DNA from 2 places in the Desulforamulus hydrothermalis Lam5 genome. Region 2 is predicted to be linked to the other one. Evidence: predicted binding sites of a transcription regulator. Region 2 holds the regulator's gene; the other holds the start of a gene.
What was found. Region 2 encodes HrcA, which represses chaperone genes, less so after heat shock. Its sites were predicted from a motif close to TGTTAGCACTCNNNNNNNNNGAGTGCTAACA; they were not measured.
Positions count from the first base shown of each region.

Region 1: a site for HrcA is predicted at 5,335-5,365, ahead of groES (co-chaperone GroES). Genes of this name have one in related genera too.

Region 1 covers NZ_CAOS01000008.1:204,631-214,527, reverse strand. Annotated here, with positions in the region: gene DESHY_RS06185 (molybdopterin molybdotransferase MoeA) at 1-1,089, shown strand, start outside; gene DESHY_RS06180 (molybdopterin biosynthesis protein) at 1,126-3,060, shown strand; gene DESHY_RS06175 (winged helix-turn-helix domain-containing protein) at 3,064-3,447, shown strand; gene fdhD (formate dehydrogenase accessory sulfurtransferase FdhD) at 3,644-4,432, opposite strand; gene DESHY_RS06165 (MogA/MoaB family molybdenum cofactor biosynthesis protein) at 4,527-5,015, shown strand; gene groES (co-chaperone GroES) at 5,418-5,702, shown strand; gene groL (chaperonin GroEL) at 5,761-7,380, shown strand; gene DESHY_RS06150 (DrmE family protein) at 7,609-9,897, shown strand, end outside.
Region 2 covers NZ_CAOS01000008.1:6,210-16,106, forward strand. Annotated here, with positions in the region: gene dnaJ (molecular chaperone DnaJ) at 1-328, opposite strand, end outside; gene dnaK (molecular chaperone DnaK) at 420-2,261, opposite strand; gene grpE (nucleotide exchange factor GrpE) at 2,326-2,934, opposite strand; gene DESHY_RS05260 (TCP-1/cpn60 chaperonin family protein) at 2,948-4,519, opposite strand; gene hrcA (heat-inducible transcriptional repressor HrcA) at 4,537-5,580, opposite strand; gene hemW (radical SAM family heme chaperone HemW) at 5,721-6,857, opposite strand; gene lepA (translation elongation factor 4) at 6,879-8,684, opposite strand; gene DESHY_RS05280 (hypothetical protein) at 8,839-9,153, opposite strand; gene spoIIP (stage II sporulation protein P) at 9,506-9,897, opposite strand, start outside.

The DNA.
Region 1 (9,897 bases), 200 kb from region 2:
GATGTGCCCGGATTTGACCGCTCCACCATGGATGGTTATGCCGTAAGGGCGTGTGACACTTTTGGTGCCAGCGAATCACTGCCGGCCTACCTGGATGTGGGTGGCGAAGTGCTGATGGGTCAGGCTGCCGACGGCACCCTGCAACCCGGACAAGCCTGGCTGATTCCCACCGGCGGCATGTTGCCGGCGGGTGCCGATGCGGTGGTGATGGTGGAATACACTGAGGAGTTGGACCAGCGCACCATTGGCGTAACCAAGCCGGTGGCGCCGGGCGATCATGTGGTGCGGCGGGGTGAAGATGTGGCGGCGGGGAGTCTGGTGCTGACGGCAGGCCATCGTTTGCGGCCCCAGGATTTGGGCTTGCTGGCGGCGGTGGGGGTAACCCGGGTACCTGTCAGGGAGCCGCTGCGGGTGGGCATATTGTCCACCGGCAATGAATTAATTCCCCCTACCCAGCCTACCACACCCGGCAAGGTGAGGGATATCAATTCATACACCCTTTACGGCCAGGTGGCTGAAGCCGGCGGCCTACCCACCCTGTATGGCATTATTGAAGATGATTTTCAATCTCTTTACCAGGCTGTAGCAAGGGCGCTGGCGGCAAATGATCTGGTGCTGATTTCCGGCGGCAGCTCTGTGGGCACCCGGGATGCCACAGCAAAAGTTATTGCCGCCCTGGGCAACCCGGGGGTGCTGTTTCATGGAATAGCCATTAAACCCGGCAAACCTACCATCGGGGCGGTGGTGGAAGGTAAACCGCTGTTTGGCCTGCCCGGACACCCGGTTTCTGCCATGGTGGTATTCGACCTGCTGGTGCGGCCGCTGGTTGAATCTGCCGGTTTGCTGCGGCCGCGCCAGAAGTTTCCCCTGCGGGCCGCGATCACCCGCAATATTCATTCGGCCACCGGCCGGGACGATTTTCTGCGGGTAACCCTGCGCCGCCAGGCCGATGGCAGCCTGCTGGCTGATCCGGTTATGGGCAAATCCGGGCTGATCAGCACAATGGTTAAGGCGGACGGCGTAGCTCATCTGCCCCTGACCAAAGAAGGAGTAGAGGCTGGCGAACTGGTTGATGTGTGGCTGTTTTAGGGCAAGAAAATAATATTTAAAACAGGAGACATGATCATGAGAAATAAACGAGATGTTTACCTGGATGACCGCCCCTGGGAAGCGGCTCTGGCGGGCCTGCTGGAACACCTGGAAGCCATTGGTTACCTGGTGCCCGGGGTGCCGGAAGAAGTGCCGGCAGAGGACGCTCTGGGCCGGGTTACGGCAGAACCGGTCTTTGCCCGCCACTCTTCCCCCCATTACAATGCTTCCGCCATGGACGGCATTGCGGTGGATTCTTCTCTTACCTTTGGTGCTTCGGAAGCATCACCCAAGCAAATTCGGTTGGGCCCGAGGGCCCAGGTGGTGGATACCGGCGATCCCATGCCGCCCGGCTGTGATGCGGTGATAATGATTGAGGATGTTCATTTTGTGGAAGACGACTTGTTTGAAATAACCTCAGCGGCAGCACCCTGGCAGCATGTGCGGGCCATCGGGGAGGATGTGGTAGCCACCGAAATGATTTTGCCGGCCAATCACCGGATCCGCCCGATGGATATTGGCGGCATGCTGGCGGGCGGGGTTACCGGCGTGAAAGTTTATCCCCGGCCCCGGGTGGCCCTGTTGCCCACCGGTACCGAACTGGTTCAGCCGGGTACAGATTTAAAACCGGGCGATATTGTGGAGTACAACACCCGGGTATTGGGTGCCATGGTGCGCAGCTGGGGGGGCGAGCCCCTGCGCTGGCCCATTACCGAAGATAATTGGGACAGCCTGCAGAATTCCCTCCTGCATGCGGTTGAACAGGCAGATATAGTGGTGATTAATGCCGGTTCTTCCGCCGGGCGGGAGGATTATACGGCCCAGTTGATCAGGGAGTTAGGCACCGTGCTAACCCATGGGGCGGCCATTAAGCCGGGCAAGCCGGTTATTCTCGGGGAAGTGAAGGGCAAGCCGGTCATCGGGGTGCCCGGGTACCCGGTATCTGCCTACCTGGTGATGGAGCTGTTTGTGCAGCCTCTGGTGTATAAAAAACTGGGCTTAGTGCCGCCGGCACCCGCCACAACCGAAGCCATAATCTCCCGCAAAATGCCTTCGCCCATGGGCGTGGAGGAATTTGTCCGGGTTAAACTGGGACAAGTGGGAGAAAAAATAATTGCAACCCCTATTTCCCGGGGGGCCGGGGTAATTATGTCACTGGTCAGGGCAGACGGTATGTTGCGGATACCCCGCCTGTCGGAAGGTTACCGGGCCGGCGAAACCGTAACCGTTGAGCTAATGCGGCCGCTGGCGGAAGTGCGTCAAACCACCGTGGTTATCGGCAGCCACGATATGGCTCTGGATGTGTTGGCCAATCACCTGCGGCGCAAGTTCCCGGACGCCGGCCTGGCCAGTGCCAACGTGGGCAGCCTGGGCGGCCTGGCGGCCATCAAACGGGGCGAATGCCATTGTGCCGGTACCCACTTGCTGGATGAAGATACCGGGGAATATAACATTAGCTATGTGCAGCGGTTGTTAGGCGACCGCCCGGTGATCCTGCTCAACCTGGTTTACCGGCAGCAGGGCTTGCTGGTAGCTAAAGGAAATCCTTTAAATATCAAAGGGTTGGCAGATTTGGCCCGGGAGGGTATTCGCTTTATTAACCGCCAGCGGGGAGCCGGTACCCGCATTTTGCTGGATTACCGTCTTAAACAGCTGGGTATTCAGCCGGACAGCATTTACGGCTATAACCGGGAGGAGTATACCCACATGGCGGTAGCAGCAGCGGTGGCCAGCGGCTCGGCGGACGCCGGGCTGGGTATTTTGGCGGCCGCCAATGCCCTGGGGCTGGACTTTGTGCCGGTGGTGGAAGAGCGCTACGACCTCTGCATTCCCGGCGAGTACTGGGACACCCCGTATATCAAACGCCTGCTGGAAGTACTGGCCACACCGGAATTTAAGCGTCAGGTGACCGCCCTGGGCGGTTATGATTTGCGAAACTGCGGTGAAATTATGTATCGCCAGGGGATTTAGCGGATGAGTAAACGAACGGATGGCGAAAAAAAAAGCCGTCCCCTGGCAGAGCTGTTCCAGCCGGGATGTAAAGTTTGGCTGGAGAGCGGCGGCACCAATTTTGGGGATGGCCTTTATTACCTGTTAATGAATGTTAAAGAATATGGTTCCATTTCCCAGGCAGCCCGCAGCATGGGTATGTCCTACCGGGCTGCCTGGGGTAAAATTAAAACTGCTGAGAAAAACTGGGGCATTAAACTGGTAGAAACCCAGGTGGGGGGAGATGCCGGCGGCGGGGCCACCCTAACGACGGACGGCAACCGGCTGCTGGCATGCTACGGTGTTTTCCGCAGCAGGTTAGAACAGGCGCTGGCGGAAATTTTCCAGGACAGCTTCAGAGCAACTTGATGACTCGGTGCCCGGCACTTGAGTCAGGTCTGACAAAGTAAAGTCAAGGTGGTTTGGTGATCCCCTGCCGGCCACTTATCGCAGCACCGGTCATAGCGAATCATCGTGCTGTCGGTGCGTAGACCGGGGCTAAAGGGGATCAAAAAACCACAGTTAATGTTTGTCGATACTCTGCTCAGGTAACCGGTACCTGAGTTTAACCCAGGATTCTGGCAGGATAAGTATACACATTCATACGCTCGCTTTTAGCAAATCCAACCACTGTGATGCCCAGCTTTTCTGCCATGGCCAGGCCCAGGTCGGTGGGGGCGGAGCGGGATACGATGACAGGCAGGCCCATCTTGCCTGCTTTAATAACAATTTCCGCAGAAACCCGGCCGCTGAAAACCAATATTTTATCATGCAGGGGGATGCGGTTTAAAAAAGCCCGGCCAAAGATTTTATCTACCGCATTGTGACGCCCTACGTCTTCATAAAACAAAATTACTTCGGTGGGGGCGCACAGGGCAGCGTTGTGCACGCCGCCGGTTTCTTTAAACAGCACGGACATTTGCTCCAACCGGTCGGATAAATCCCATACCTGTCCGGGGGTTACCAGCAGGACGCCGGTTACTTTATTCATGCTTTTGGCATCATTGACAAAATAAAACACCGGACGGCCCCGGCCGCAGCAGGAAGTGATATTTCTTTTGAGAAATTTGGACTCGGCATCGCAGCCGGGGGCCTGGACGGTGATCAGGCCCTTTTCCTCATCAACGGTAATGCTTTCAAGCTCTTCCGGTGACTGCAGCAAACCTTCTGAGCATAAAAAGCCGACGGCCAATTCTTCTAAAGCCTGGGGGGAGCAAACCATTGTGACAAATTCTTTGCCGTTAAGAAACAGAGTAACGGGTACTTCCCGGGCCACCACATCTTCTGTAACAAAAGCTTTATCGCCCTTAATGCGAACGATCTTTTGAGTTGCTTTGTTAATTTGCCAAACCATCTTTCAACCCCCTGTCAAACGCCCTGAACTTTACTATATTGTAACCCAGCCAATCTGTCATGTGAAGATTTGATCAAGTCAAGAGGTGAAAAAGATGTATAAAATCGGAATTATAACCATGAGTGACAAAGGTTCCCAGGGATTGCGGGAAGACACCAGCGGGGCTGTTATCCGGGAAATGGCAGCATCTCTTGGTACGGTGGAGCAATACCGCCTGGTGCCGGATGACCCGCAAATCATTCAAGATACACTAATTGAATTTGCCGACGTCCACCGGTTAGACCTGGTTCTTACCACCGGCGGTACCGGCCTGGGGCCGAGGGATCATACTCCCGAAGCCACCCTGGCGGTAATTGACCGCCAGGTGCCGGGCATTGCCGAAGCTATCCGGGCGGCCAGCCTGGCGAAAACCCCTAAGGCCATGTTATCCCGGGCGGTAAGCGGCATCAGGGGAAGCACCTTAATTATCAACTTGCCTGGCAGCGTAAAAGGTGTCAGAGAATGCCTGGCGGTGGTGTTGCCGGTGCTGCCCCATGGCCTGGAAATACTCAGCGGCAGAGGCGGCGAGTGCGGTCAGCCCTAATATAAGTTTGTTGCCGACAGCCCGAAGATTTGTTTAGTTTGCCGGCGGAGCCGTATCTACGGGACTTTCCGGCCTAATTTGTCTGGGCCCACGACCGAAATTTTTAGGAAAATTTAATTTTTGTTGCATAAAAAATCCAGCAAAATGGCAACAATAATGATTGGGTGGCAGACAATTTAACAAACCCTGTAAATGTAATGTAGAAGGAGAAATTAAAAGATAAATACCCTTAATTTGGATTTTGGCACAGTTAAACCGTTATATTCTGTTGCCCGGGTGTTTGCTTTTAATTTTCTTGTTCTGTATTATATTTACTGGGTGTTAGCACTCAATATTAATGAGTGCTAACAAACCAGCCACGTATATTAAAAAACCTTAATATATTTAAAAGGAGGGTTTTTTGTGATTAAACCATTAGGCGACAGGGTAGTTGTTAAGGCGCTGCCCCAGGAAGAAAAGACCAAGAGTGGCATTGTTCTGCCGGATACTGCCAAGGAGAAGCCCCAACAGGGTGAAGTTATCGCTGTAGGTCCCGGCCGTCTGCTGGAAAACGGTCAGCGTGCCGCGATCGACCTGAAAGTTGGCGACAAGGTGTTTTTCTCCAAGTATGCCGGAAATGAAGTTAAGATTGATGAAGAAGAATATTTAATTCTGCGCGAAATGGATATTCTTGCCGTCATTGAATAAATTAACACCTAAAATTTTTATCCGTTATTAGTTCTGATATCAAAGGAGGTCGTGAACCTTGGCTAAAGAAATTATTTTCCGCGAGGATGCTCGCAAAGCGTTGGAGAGAGGCGTTAACGCACTGGCCGAAGCTGTTAAAGTAACCCTTGGCCCCAAGGGACGCAACGTAGTTATCGACAAAAAATTCGGTGCACCTACCATTACCAATGACGGTGTAACCATTGCCCGGGAAATTGAGTTGGCTGACCATTTTGAAAACATGGGCGCCCAACTGGTAAAAGAAGTTGCCACTAAAACCAACGATGTGGCCGGCGACGGTACCACCACAGCCACCGTACTGGCCCAGGCTTTAGTACGGGAGGGCCTGAAAAACGTTGCTGCCGGTGCTAACCCCATGATTATTAAACGGGGTATTGAAAAGGCCGTAGAAAAGGCTGTAGAAGAAATTAAAGCTATGGCTAAACCCATTGAAAGCAAAGAAGCCATTGCTCAAGTGGCTACCATTTCTGCCAACGATGAGTCCATCGGCAACCTGATTGCCGAAGCCATGGAAAAAGTAGGTAAAGACGGCGTTATCACTGTTGAAGAATCCCAGGGTATCGGCACCACTCTGGAAGTGGTAGAAGGTATGAACTTTGACCGGGGCTATATCTCCCCCTATATGATCACCGATACCGATAAAATGGAAGCTGCGCTGTCTGATCCCTATATTATCATTACTGACAAAAAGGTTTCCTCTGTTCAGGAAATCCTGCCTCTGCTGGAGAAAATTGTACAAACCGGCAACAAGCCTGTGCTGCTGATCTGCGAAGACCTGGAAGGCGAAGCACTGGCTACCCTGGTGCTGAACAAACTGCGTGGCACCCTGAATGTAGTTGCTGTTAAAGCCCCCGGCTTTGGCGATCGCCGCAAGGCTATGCTGGAAGATATCGCTATCCTGACCGGCGGTACTGTAATCACCGAAGAAGTGGGCCTCAAGCTGGACAAAGCTACCCTGGATATGCTGGGTACCGCTCGTCAGGTTCGTGTTAAGAAAGAAGAAACCATTATTGTTGGCGGCGCCGGCGATCAGGCTAAAATCGAATCCCGCATCGCTCAAATTAAGAAACAAATTGAAGAAACCACTTCCGATTTTGACCGTGAAAAACTGCAAGAGCGTCTGGCTAAACTGGCCGGCGGCGTAGCTGTTATCCAGGTTGGCGCAGCCACTGAGGTAGAAATGAAAGAGAAGAAGTTGCGCATTGACGATGCTCTCAACGCAACCCGGGCTGCAGTGGAAGAAGGTATTGTACCCGGCGGCGGTACCGCTTATGTAGACATCATTGACAGCCTGGATGCCGTGCAAGCCGAGGGCGACGCCAAGACCGGCGTGGATATTGTGAAGCGTGCCCTGGAAGAACCTCTCCGTCAAATTGCCAACAACGCCGGCCTGGAAGGTTCCGTGGTAGTTGAAAAAGTAAGGGCTGCTGCTAAAGGCGTCGGCTTCAACGCTATGACCGAGCAGTATGTAGATATGATTGCTGCCGGCATTGTAGACCCGGCTAAAGTAACCCGGTCTGCTCTGCAAAACGCTGCTTCTATCGCTGCCATGATCCTGACCACCGAAACCCTGGTATCCGAGAAGCCCGAAAAAGAAGCTCCCGCCAATCCCATGGGCGGCATGGGCGGCATGATGTAAGGCAGGATTTGTATAGGAGCGTATTGTAACCATATTGGGCATGAATATGACCACATTGGCCTCATAAAGGCTATGTGGTCATTATTTTTTTATCTGATGCAAAATGAAATAAAGTAATAAAAAGGATTTATTGTAAAATAAAAGAATAAAACAATATAAAAACAAAAAATTTACAATATTTAACAATTTGATTTTAACTGATGCAATTTTTTAATAAGGGGAGATACAATGTTCCCAGGACATGAGGTATTTAATGAATTGGCTTTTTTAGAAAAACTTGATTTAACATTTGACAGATATAAGCATAAATTTGATGAATATGACAAGGCAAATTCTTATTTATTTTCTAGATTTGCATTGTTTAATGAACCGGTTTATCAATTAATATTACATTCAACCGGTGTTTCCCTTATGTTGATAGCATCAGTTGTGGTTCCTCTTATTATGTTAAAAAAAGATATAAAAGATATAAAGGAAGCTTCAAGAAATGTAACTGAATATCTAAAGACAGGTGATAAAGTTAAACTGGACGGCTGCTTAGGAGAATTTTTAGGAATATCAGAACAAAAATTAAAAATCAGATTTAAAGATACTGTTATCTACATCCCGTTTGAAAGGGCTTGGAGGTTAAATAAATATGAAGGTAAAGCTAAAAGGGTGAATAAATATATACATCGCCCAAATCCCAAGGTTGCCAAAGCTAAAGATTATCTATGTGAGTTATTGAATTTGGATGAAACAGAATTACCTCCTGTAGTTAAGTCAAAAACTCTTATTGTTTGTGACAAACATGCTGTCTGTAATAACCTAACTAATATTTGTTTTGGTAATATTCCTTTTACCAATATTTTGCCGGCCGGTTATTATAATAAAAAGGATGAATTCGAAAGAATAGGTTCTGATCCTTTACAAAGAATGCCTGTGGTTTGTTTTACAGCGAGTATGGGAAATGCCATAGAAATGATTCAAAATGACCCTGATATTAAATCGGTTGTTATTTATAAAACTCAAAAATTGAAAGGTCATTTTACTTCACTCAGGGAATTACAGAAAAGATTAAATAATATCATTGTACTAGGAGATATAAGTGATATTGATTTTGATGATATAGGATATTTTTTATCCCTTAATTTTCGGATTCATTCATGGACACCGGAGGAACTTGGAAAATTAACACTTGCAGAGCCGTCTCCCAGTAATAATCATTTTACCAGGAGTCGTAGGGTATTGAAAGCTTTGGTAAATCAAAAATGCCATATTGTTAATACACAAGCATTAGAAGAAAACATTATTGAGGATATTAAACATCGTTTGGAAAAAATCAGGAAATCACATTTTGAAAGTGATTTTAAAGTACCCTTTATCAGTAAGAGTTATTCTCTATTAACATATTTAAGGACAATGCCTTTATTACTGAGCGAAGAACAATATGCTTTTTGTCAAACCACAGTTAATCAATTGGAAGAATTAAAGACAGAAATGTTTATGGCGGTGAATAAGCTAACCTTTAATGATTTTGGGTTTGTTATAGAAGGATTAAAGAGTCTTATAAATTTTTACACAAAATATCATTCGAAGCACAGAACCTTTACTGATTTGGTTAAAACATTAAATTATAATGATTGTATTGTTGTCAATAAGGATAACCAAAAAGAAATTTTAAGAAGATGGTTAAAAGCAAACTGCTTCAACTGTCGACCTCAAATAATATCTTTAAACGAATTTAAAACTACTAAAAGCTTTTTTAATAAGGCTATTTTTTCCGGTTGGTTTGGAGAGAAGCATACGAGAATTTTTCTTAATCCGTCATCTAATGAGCAGTATCTAATACTCTATCCGTTCGAGGAAAAATGGTTTAGAGCAAGCCAAGAAAGATTAAACAATAAATTAAAAAAAGTCTCCTGCAATTTAACAGGACAAAATGTAAAACACGAACTACAAGCGGAAGAAGATGACATGGATACATATATTGGCAACGCTTTGAATTCTTTGGGATATATAAGCAATACCGCTTCTAAATTACAAGTCGGTGAGGTAAACCCGACTACTGAAGCATATTTTGTTGAATTTGAAGAAGAATATGTAGCGTTTTTAACGGATGGATATAATTGTAGGTGTCTAAGTGAAGAAGAGGAAAATGTCATTAAGAAAAAAGTAAAAGAGCTAAATACCAATGACAACCTTATTTTTATTAAAGACTCAAGCGAAGATATTTTTGAAAAATTAGTTAAGACTGTTGAAGAATCAAATCCCCATATTAAAGAATTGGTTTTATTATCAGGATTATGGAGAACCGCATTACAAGAATTTAAAGCAAAAACCCGGTATAGTTACGAAAATATTCAAAAACTTCTTAAAAAACACGGTGTATCCAGGGTAACTGCAACAATTAAATCATGGATTAATGATGAAAGTTGTATCGGCCCCGAAGATGATGCAATCAGGGCAATTACATTGATGACCGGTCATCAGGAGTTATTGGTTAAAACGGAAGAAGTAATAACTGCATGTAAAAAA
Region 2 (9,897 bases):
GCTGCCGCCCCATACCCCCGAAAAACATATCAAAAATATCGCCCAGGCCGCCAAAATCGGCACCAAAACCACCAAAACCACCGGCCCCGAAACCCTGGCCGTCGGTGGCAGCGTGGCCAAACTGGTCGTAGGCCGCCCGCTTGTCAGGATCGCTCAACACCGCATAGGCTTCGGCTATTTCTTTAAATTTTGCCTCGGCTTCCTCTTTGCTGCCCTTGTAAGCATCCGGGTGATACTGACGGGCCAACTTGCGGTACGCCTTTTTGATGTCCTCCTGGCTGGCGCCCCTGGGCACGCCTAACACCTCGTAATAATCTCGCTTTGCCATGCTTCACCACCTTACATTCATAAATTACAGGGGAACGGTCATTCCCCTGTAATATCCACTGCTTTATTATATTACATTATATTATAAGCGCCTATTTGTTGTCGTCTTTTACTTCGTAATCTGCATCCACCACATTATCCTTTGCCCCGTCGCTGCCACAGCTGCCGCCGGCGCAGCCGCCGCCCGGCGCAGCCTGCTGGGCCTGCTGCTGGTACATGGCTGAGGTCAGTTCGTACAGCGGTTTGGTAAGTTCTTCCAGTTTGTTTTTAATCAGGTCAACATCATTGCCGTTCATGGCCTGGCGCAACTGTTCAACCGCCTTTTGCACGGCTTCCACTTTGGCTTGGTCGGCTTTATCGCCCAGGTCTTTAATGGTCTTTTCTGCCTGATAAATCATGGAATCGGCCTGGTTTTTCACTTCTACCGCTTCTTTGCGTTTCCTGTCTTCTTCAGCATATTTTTCGGCTTCATTTACCATTCTGTTGATTTCATCTTCAGACAGGGCACCGGTGCCGGTAATGGAAATGCTTTGGGCTTTGCCGGTACCCAAATCCTTGGCGGATACCGACACAATACCGTTAACGTCAATGTCAAACTTCACTTCAATCTGCGGTACACCCCGGGGTGCCGGCGGGATGCCGGTTAATTGGAACCTGCCCAGGGTTTTGTTATCAGCCGCCATGGGACGCTCGCCCTGCAGCACGTGAATTTCCACGGTCGTTTGGTTATCAGCCGCAGTGGAGAAAATTTGGCTCTTAGAGGTAGGAATGGTGGTGTTGCGTTCAATCAGTTTGGTAAACACACCGCCCAGGGTCTCAATACCCAGCGACAGGGGTGTTACGTCCAGCAACAGCACATCCTTCACTTCGCCGGACAGCACCCCGGCTTGAATAGCCGCCCCAATGGCCACACATTCATCAGGGTTAATGCCCTTGTGGGGTTCTTTGCCCAGGAACTTGCGAATGGCTTCCTGAACAGCCGGAATCCGGGTTGAACCTCCCACCAGCAAAACTTTATCAATATCTTTTACATCCAATCCGGAGTCGGCCAGAGCCTGACGGGTGGGGCCCATGGTTTTTTCCACCAGATCGGCGGTCAGTTCTTCAAATTTAGCCCTGGTTAAGTTAATATCCATGTGCAGCGGCCCATCCGCCCCCACCGAAATAAAGGGCAGGTTAATATTGGTGGTGTACACGCCGGATAATTCAATTTTGGCCTTTTCGGCCGCTTCTTTCAACCGCTGCAGGGCCATTCTGTCTTTGGTCAGGTCAATGCCGGTGTCCTTTTTAAATTCAGCCACCAGGTAATCAATGATGCGCTGGTCAAAGTCATCGCCGCCCAAACGGTTGTTGCCGCTGGTGGCTTTAACTTCAAACACCCCGTCGCCCAGCTCCAGAATGGATACGTCAAAGGTACCGCCGCCTAGGTCATAAACCAGAATAGTCTGGTCTTCTTCTTTATCCAGGCCGTAAGCCAGAGCAGCTGCCGTGGGTTCGTTAATAATCCGCAAAACCTCCAGCCCGGCAATTTTCCCGGCGTCCTTGGTGGCCTGGCGCTGGGCATCGCTGAAGTAGGCAGGCACGGTGATAACCGCCTGGGTCACCGGCTCACCCAGATATGCTTCAGCATCTGCCTTTAGTTTAGATAAAATCATAGCGGAAATTTCCTGGGGAGTATACTCCTTGCCGTCAATGGTCACTTTATGGTTGGTACCCATATAGCGTTTAATGGATAAAACCGTCCGGTCGGGGTTGCTGACCGCTTGGCGCTTGGCCACCTGGCCCACCAGGCGCTCACCGGTCTTGGAAAAGCCTACGGCGGAAGGGGTGGTCCTGCCACCTTCGGCGTTGGGAATAACAACCGCTTCGCCGCCTTCCATAACTGCTACACAGGAGTTAGTAGTTCCTAAGTCAATACCAATTACTTTTCCCATCTTCCTGCCTCCTGAGAAAAAATATTTACTTGGTTTTGCATGGGGTCGGCCTGCAGCTGTCTGTCTATGAAACAGCCACCTTTACCATCGCAGGCCTGATTACTTTGCCCTTTAAGTAATAACCTTTTCTTAATTCCTCAACAACGGTATTTTCCGGTTGGTCGGCATCTGTTACCTGCATTACTGCTTCATGCAAGTTGGGATCAAAGGGCTCTCCCTGGGCCGGTATGGGCGCCAGGCCTTCGGCGGTAAGTACTTCATATAACTGGCGGTGAATCATCTGCACCCCGCTGATAAACTTTTCTCCCCCGTCACCGGCGGAGGCCAGGGCCCGCTCAAAGTTATCCAGCACCGGTAAAAGGTTTTTAATCAGGTGCTCGGCGCCAAATTTCAAGAGATCTTCCTTTTCCTGACGGCTGCGGCGGCGCAGGTTTTCGTAATCCGCCTGCAACCGTAAAGCCCGGTTATAGTTGTCGGCCGCCTCGCTGGTTTTTTCCCGCAGCAGCTTTTTTAATTCCTCCGGGTCATCAGGCAAGTCATCCGAGACAGCGGCATGCTCGGCCTCCAACTGTTCCGCAGCCGCCTCAGCCGCAGTGGGGCCGGCCTGCTCCTGCTCCGGCCGGTTGGCTTCCTCGTGCTCTGCCTGAGCCTGGTTAATTTTTTCTTGGGTCACTGTATCACCTCACCTATACTCCCGCTTCCAATCCTTCGCCGCCGGATTGCCGGTGCTCTTTCATTTTAATGATGGTATCAATGCGTAAAATTGCTTCGGCAATTTCGCCGGCTGCTTTGAGCGCATGAATTTTCACCAGGGCCGGGTCCAGCACACCGGCTTCATACATATCTGCAATTTCCCCGGTATCGCAGTCCACCGCCAGGGAATTTTTATTTTGTTCCGCCTGCGCCGCCAGTACATCGCCGATTTTTTCCAGCGGGTTGAAACCGGCATTGGCGACAATTTGCGCCATCGGCCGGCGCAGGGTTTCGGCGACACAGCCCACTCCATAGGCAGCCATGCCCCGGATGCTTTCCCGCACTTTCTCCACTTCCCGGGAAACCGCCAGCTCCAGGGCGCCGCCGCCGGGTACCACACCGCCTTTAACAGCAGCCTGCACCGAACTGGCTGCATCCCTGGCGATGCGTTCCCGTTCCCCCACTACTTCCTGGGTGGCGGCGCCCACCAGCACCGTGGCCATAGGTTTGCCCCGGCCGTTTAAAACCCAAACCTGCTCCAGCTTCTCGTCTTCCAGTACTTGGCCGGCCTGGCCCAGGAATTTCTCCAACTCAGCCGGCTCCTTCTTTAAACCGGTACGTTTGATCATACGGGCCCCGGTGTGTTCTGCCGCCCGGCGCAACTCCTTATTTAATACCCGCTGCACCACCATCACGCCGGCATCCGTCAGCATATCTTCCGCCGTGTCATCCACGCCCCGGTCTACCAGCACCAGGCCCACTCCCAAATCAATAATTTTTTGCACATTATTTTTAAACTCTGTCTGCAGCTCTAAATAACGGGCAAAACCGGCCTCGGTACCAAGGGCCTCGTCTTCTATTTCTTCCGGCTCCAAGGCATCGTCAAGCACCAGCACTTTAACCTCTGACAGCCGGCGAGGCATTTGCTTGTTCATGGTTTCCTTATTAATGATGACGCCCATGAATACCTGGTTGGCGGCTCCTTCTTTGGCCGTCACCGTATCGGCCAGTTTGAAATTGACATCCAATAATTTCTCCCTGCCAATCAAACGGGCCGCTTCCACCACCAGGTCGGCAATATCCCGGTGTTCCCGGCCGGCCACCAGCGCCACTTGCTGCAGCCAGGGGTGCTGCAAGTCTTCCAGCGGCACCGCCTGTTCCTTCATTACTTCCAGGGCCCGCCGTACTCCGGCCCGGATCCCTTCAATCACCCGGGCCACCGGCACCCCCTTGACTACTTGCTCCACACCGGCCCCCACCAGTGCGCCGGCCATGACAGTGGCGGTGGTGGTGCCGTCCCCGATTTCTTCCTGTTGGGCTTTGGCAATGTTAATTACCAGCCGGGCGGCCGGATGGTTAGCTTCCATCATGGTCAGGATAGTCACCCCGTCGTTGGTAATGACTACCTCGCCAAATTTATCCACCAGCATGGTATCCAGGCCCTTGGGCCCCAGAGTTCCTTCCACTGCTGAGGCAATGGCCCGCACGGCATTTGAATTGGTCATCAAGGCAGCCAGCTTTTCATTAACTTCGGCCCCCTGACTGGCCTGTTGTTTGAGACTCACCGGTGTTCCTCCTTAAATTAAACCTGACCCTTGAGCAGCCGCTCCAGGGCGCGGGATAAATTTTTAGACATACAGTCAATTACGGTAACCACCCTGGCGTAATCCATGCGGGTGGGACCCAAGACGCCAATGGTACCCAGGATTTTTTCTCCCACCTGGTAAGTGGCAGTTACCATACTGCAGTTTTGCATTTCTTTTCTGGGGTTTTCACTGCCTATCTTAATGGTAATGCCCCGGGCGTCACCCGGCAGTTCCAGTATATCCCGCAGGGTGTTTTCTTGTTCCAGCAGCGAGAGCAAAACCTTGACTTTCTCAATATTATGAAACTCCGGCTGGTTCAAAATATTAAATACCCCTTCAAGGTAGATTTTATCCTCACTGACCGAAGTGATGCGTTCCTGGATCAATTCCAGAGCCAGATCCAGAATATGGCGGTGTTTGGCCAGCTCAAAATAAATTTCTTTGATCAGGGTCAGCCGGATGCTGTCCATGGTCCTGCCCTGCAGCTTAGCATTTAATACGCCGGAAATTTGATCCAAGTCCTGCTGGGTAATGTTCTCCGGCACGGTCATCATTTGGTGGTGCACCGCACCGGTATCCATCACAACAATGAGAATGGCCTGGGCAGGCGCAATCAGAACCAACTGAATGTGTTTATATGAGCTGCCGCCAAAATACGGTGTCTGCACCAGGGCGGTGTAATTGGTAAGCTGCGACAGCATACGACCGGTACGGTTTAAAACCTCTCCCACTTCCCGAACTTTGTTTTCGTAACCGCGCCGGATAGCAGCCTGCTCCTGCTCGGGGAGCTGTTCCGTTTCCATCAGACAGTCTACATAGTAACGGTAACCAAGGTGGGACGGAATACGCCCGGCAGAGGTATGGGGCTGCTCGATATATCCCATTTCTTCCAGGTCTGCCATTTCATTTCTAATGGTAGCCGGACTGACGCCCAGTTTGTATTTGCGGGAAATAGTCCGGGACCCCACAGGTTCTGCGGTAGAAATATAATCTTTTATGATGGCCAACAGAATTTTTTGTTTTCTTTCATCCATTTTCACGTCGGCTCACCCCCTGCCGCACCTTGTTCGGGTGTTAGCACTCTAAGTCGATGAGTGCTAATCTAATTTAAAATGTAGCAAATGGAAAAAACTTTGTCAATGGCTAACAAGTGGCAGCCGCACCCCTGCTGCCGCATCAGCTAGACAAATTGGGCAAATACCTGATTGGCCAGCGGTAATCCCTTTTCTGTTAACTTAAGATACCCAGACACTAACTCTACTAAACCACTGTTTGTTAACTGCCGGATTTGTTGGGCAAACACCTCGGTCAGCGAAACCCCGAACCTCTGATAAAATTCCTGCAAATTGACGCCCCGGAGCAGACGCAGGCCTAAAAAAACCGTTTCCTCCATTTGCTCACGGCGGGACAGCTGCTGCATTTCTTGGATCGGCCTTTGCCCCGCCTGCAACAACATAAAATATTGATCAACATCTTCTACGTTGCCCCAGCGGCAACCCATGAGGTGGGAGTGGGCCGCAGGCCCCAGGCCCAGGTACGGGCGGTTGTGCCAGTAAAGCAAATTGTGCCGGCAGCTGTAACCCGGTCGGGCAAAGTTGGAAATTTCGTAATGCCGGTAGCCGGCAGCGGTTAATATTTCAATCACACTGTAATACATAGCCAGTTCCCGTTCTTCCGGGCAGGCCGCCAGCCGGCCCTGCTCCACCGCCGCTGCCAGGGGAGTTCCTTCTTCCAACTGTAAGCTGTAACAGGACAGGTGATCCGGCTGCAGGCTAAGTATTTCATATACAGACTGCCGCCACTGGGCGGCAGTCTGGGTGGGCAAACCAAAAATTAAATCCAGGTTAAGATTGGCAAAGCCCGCCCGCCGGGCAAACTGCACTGCCTGTCTGGCCTGCGCAAAATCGTGAGGACGCCCGATAAGTTTAAGCAATGACGGGTGGGTAGACTGCACTCCCAAACTGAGCCGGTTAAAACCTGCCGCCCTCAGTTCCTGTAAAGATGTCCGGGAAACGGTGCCGGGATTGGCTTCGACAGTAATCTCGGCATCGCCGGCAACGGTAAAAACCCGGGAAACCAGCTCCAACAGGCCGGCCAACTGCCCGGGCATAAGACAAGTGGGCGTACCGCCGCCCACAAAAATGGTTGCAATTTGTTTGTCTGAACTGTCCAGCATATCCCCGTAATAACAAATCTCTCGCTGCAGGCCTTCCAGATAATGTTCCACCTTTCCCCGGTTAATGGGGTAAGATGTAAAGTCACAGTACAGGCACTTTTGCAAGCAAAAGGGGACATGGATATACAAGCCAATTGTCACGGCTTTCACCCGCTTACGGCTTTATTCTTCAATGCTTAAGACAGCCATAAATGCTTCCTGGGGAATCTCCACGTTGCCCACTTGTTTCAGGCGCCGTTTACCCTCTTTTTGTTTTTCCAGCAGCTTTCTCTTACGGCTGACGTCGCCGCCATAACACTTGGCCAGCACGTCTTTACGCAGGGCTTTTACCGTCTCCCGAGCTATTATTTTATTACCGACGGCCGCCTGAACCGGAATTTCAAACATATGCCTGGGAATCAGGGAACGCAGCTTTTCCACCAGGGCCCTGCCCCGGCTGTAAGCCCTTTCCCGGTGAACAATGCAGGACAGGGCATCCAGTATCTCGCCGTTTAACAAAATATCCATCTTCACCAGGTCGGAGGCACGGTAACCTACCATCTCGTAGTCCAGGGAAGCATAACCCCTGGTTCGTGACTTAAGCTGGTCAAAAAAGTCATAAATAATTTCCGATAAGGGAATCTCATAGGTCAGCATTACCCGGTTGACTCCCATGTACTCCATGTTGCTGTAAATGCCCCGTTTGCCCTGGCACAGCTCCATAACCGTTCCCACAAAATCTTTGGGCACCATGATGGTCGCCTTAACAAAAGGCTCTTCAATTTTTTCGATTTTGTTTACCGGCGGCAGGTTAGTGGGGTTGTCAATTTCCAGCACCTCTCCTTTGGTGGTGGTTACCCGGTACACCACACTGGGGGCGGTGGTAATAAGATTTAAACCGTACTCCCGTTCCAGTCGTTCTTGAATGATTTCCATATGCAGCAATCCTAAAAAGCCGCAGCGGAAACCAAAACCCAGGGCTTCGGAAGTTTCCGGCTCGTAAATCAGGGAAGCGTCATTTAGCCGCAGCTTATCCAGGGCGTCCCGCAGATCTTCGTAATCAACCGTATCTACCGGGTACAAACCGCAAAACACCATCGGTGTCACCTTGCGGTAACCCGGCAGCGGCGCCGGGGCGGGGTTATCGGCGGAGGTAACGGTGTCGCCCACCCGCACATCCTGGACGTTTTTCATGCTGGCGGCCACAAAACCGACCTCGCCGGTACTTAATTCATCCACAAAGACCATGTTGGGATTAAAGACACCCACTTCGGTAACTTCAAATTCCTTGCCGTTAGCCATCATGCGGATCCGCATGCCGGGTTTTAACGTCCCCTGAACAATCCGGATGTAGGCTATAACGCCCCGGTAGGAATCGTAGTGGGAATCAAAAATCAAGGCTTGCAAGGGGGCCGCCGGATCTCCCTGCGGCGGCGGAATTTTGTTGACCACCTGTTCCAGAATTTCTTGAATACCCAGGCCTGTTTTAGCGGAAGCCAGCACCGCTTCCGAGGTGTCCAAACCGATGACATCCTCAATTTCTTGCTTGACCCGTTCCGGCTCAGCGCTGGGCAGGTCAATTTTATTAATAACCGGGATAATTTCCAGGTCGTTTTCCAATGCCAAATATACGTTGGCCAAAGTTTGGGCTTCGATGCCCTGGGAAGCATCCACCACCAGCAGGGCCCCTTCACAGGCAGCCAGGCTGCGGGAAACCTCGTAAGTAAAATCCACGTGACCGGGAGTATCAATCAGGTTTAACTGGTACTCCTGCCCGTCGGCAGCTTTATAAAAGAGACGTACTGCCTGAAGTTTAATGGTAATGCCTCTTTCCCGCTCCAAATCCATCTTATCCAGCACCTGCTCGGTCATTTCCCTTTCGCTGAGGGCACCGGTTTGTTCTAATATTCTGTCAGCCAGAGTAGATTTGCCATGATCAATATGTGCAATAATACAAAAGTTTCTGATACGGTTTTGGGGTGTTGCCATCCATACTACCTCCAGTTCTGGAAAACGACATACTCTTTTATTATAGCACCGGAGGAAGCAGGCTTTCAACCAGAAATACGGGACTTAGGGGTTCCTGCCGGGCCGGCAAAAAAGTTGCGCAAAGGCCACCGGGCCGGCCTTTTGCAACTTGGGTTTACAGTCCGCCGGCAGGCCATTGTTCTGTGATTACCTGTTTAATTACGGCAGCTTTTTCATTAATCAGGGGCATGTCTTTGATTTGCTGCCAGGCCCGGACGGCCCGCTCACGGGCAGCCGGCAGGTCGGCCGTTAGTTTTTCTCCCATTACCTGGATCTGCAGCACTCCGGGGGACGGTCGTTCCAGACTGTATAGACTCACCGGCCGGGCCGGTAATACCACGTCATTAAAGCAGCGGTGAGCGGTAACAATTCCCCCGGCCACAACAGACAGGAACACCGCCAGGGCCAGCATATAACGTAGTTTGGGCAAAAAAAGCACCTCCCCGATAAGGATGTGCCAAACTGTAAACAAACATTTCCGGTGGTTTATGATCCCCTTTAGCTCCGGTCTACGCACCGACAGCACTATGATTCGCTACAGTCGCCATTGGGGTCGCCTCAAACGGGCCATCCTGGCCCGGTTCGGCTGGCGCCCACGTCCTGTGGGCGCCACCCCATGGCTCCTTCCGCGCATCAAGTGCTGTTACCGGTGCTTCGACAAGTCGCTGGCAGGGGATCATAAAAACACCACAACCTTGTTTTTCAACCTTTGTCGACAGTCTGGCACCTCTTTGATAAGGATGTGCTTTAGAAACAGTTTATATACATATTTTGCCAGGCAGTTATATTTGTTTGCTTGCGCCGGTTACCTGCTCCACGGTCCGGTCTGCGGCGGGCGCCGGTGCTTCGGCCGGCGGGCCGCCCTCCGGCGGCAAGATTTGCCTGGCTTTCACTTCTTGCCGCACCAGTTGGGCCAGGGCGTGGGCCAGCATTTCCCCGCTGGCCAGCGCCTCTGTCAGGGAATTGTTATCGGTGCCGATTTCCAGCAGCAAGGCGCCGGGATGCAGGAACTGGTTATAGCGGCCTTCTTTAACCCTTACTCCCAGGCATAAACCGGGATACAAATGATTGATTTGATCGGCCAAGCGGCAGGCAAACCGGTAATTTTGCTGCCAGTCAGGAAACTCTGCCCGGGCATCAGACCCGACAATAATTAAAATAGGTGCCACTTTTT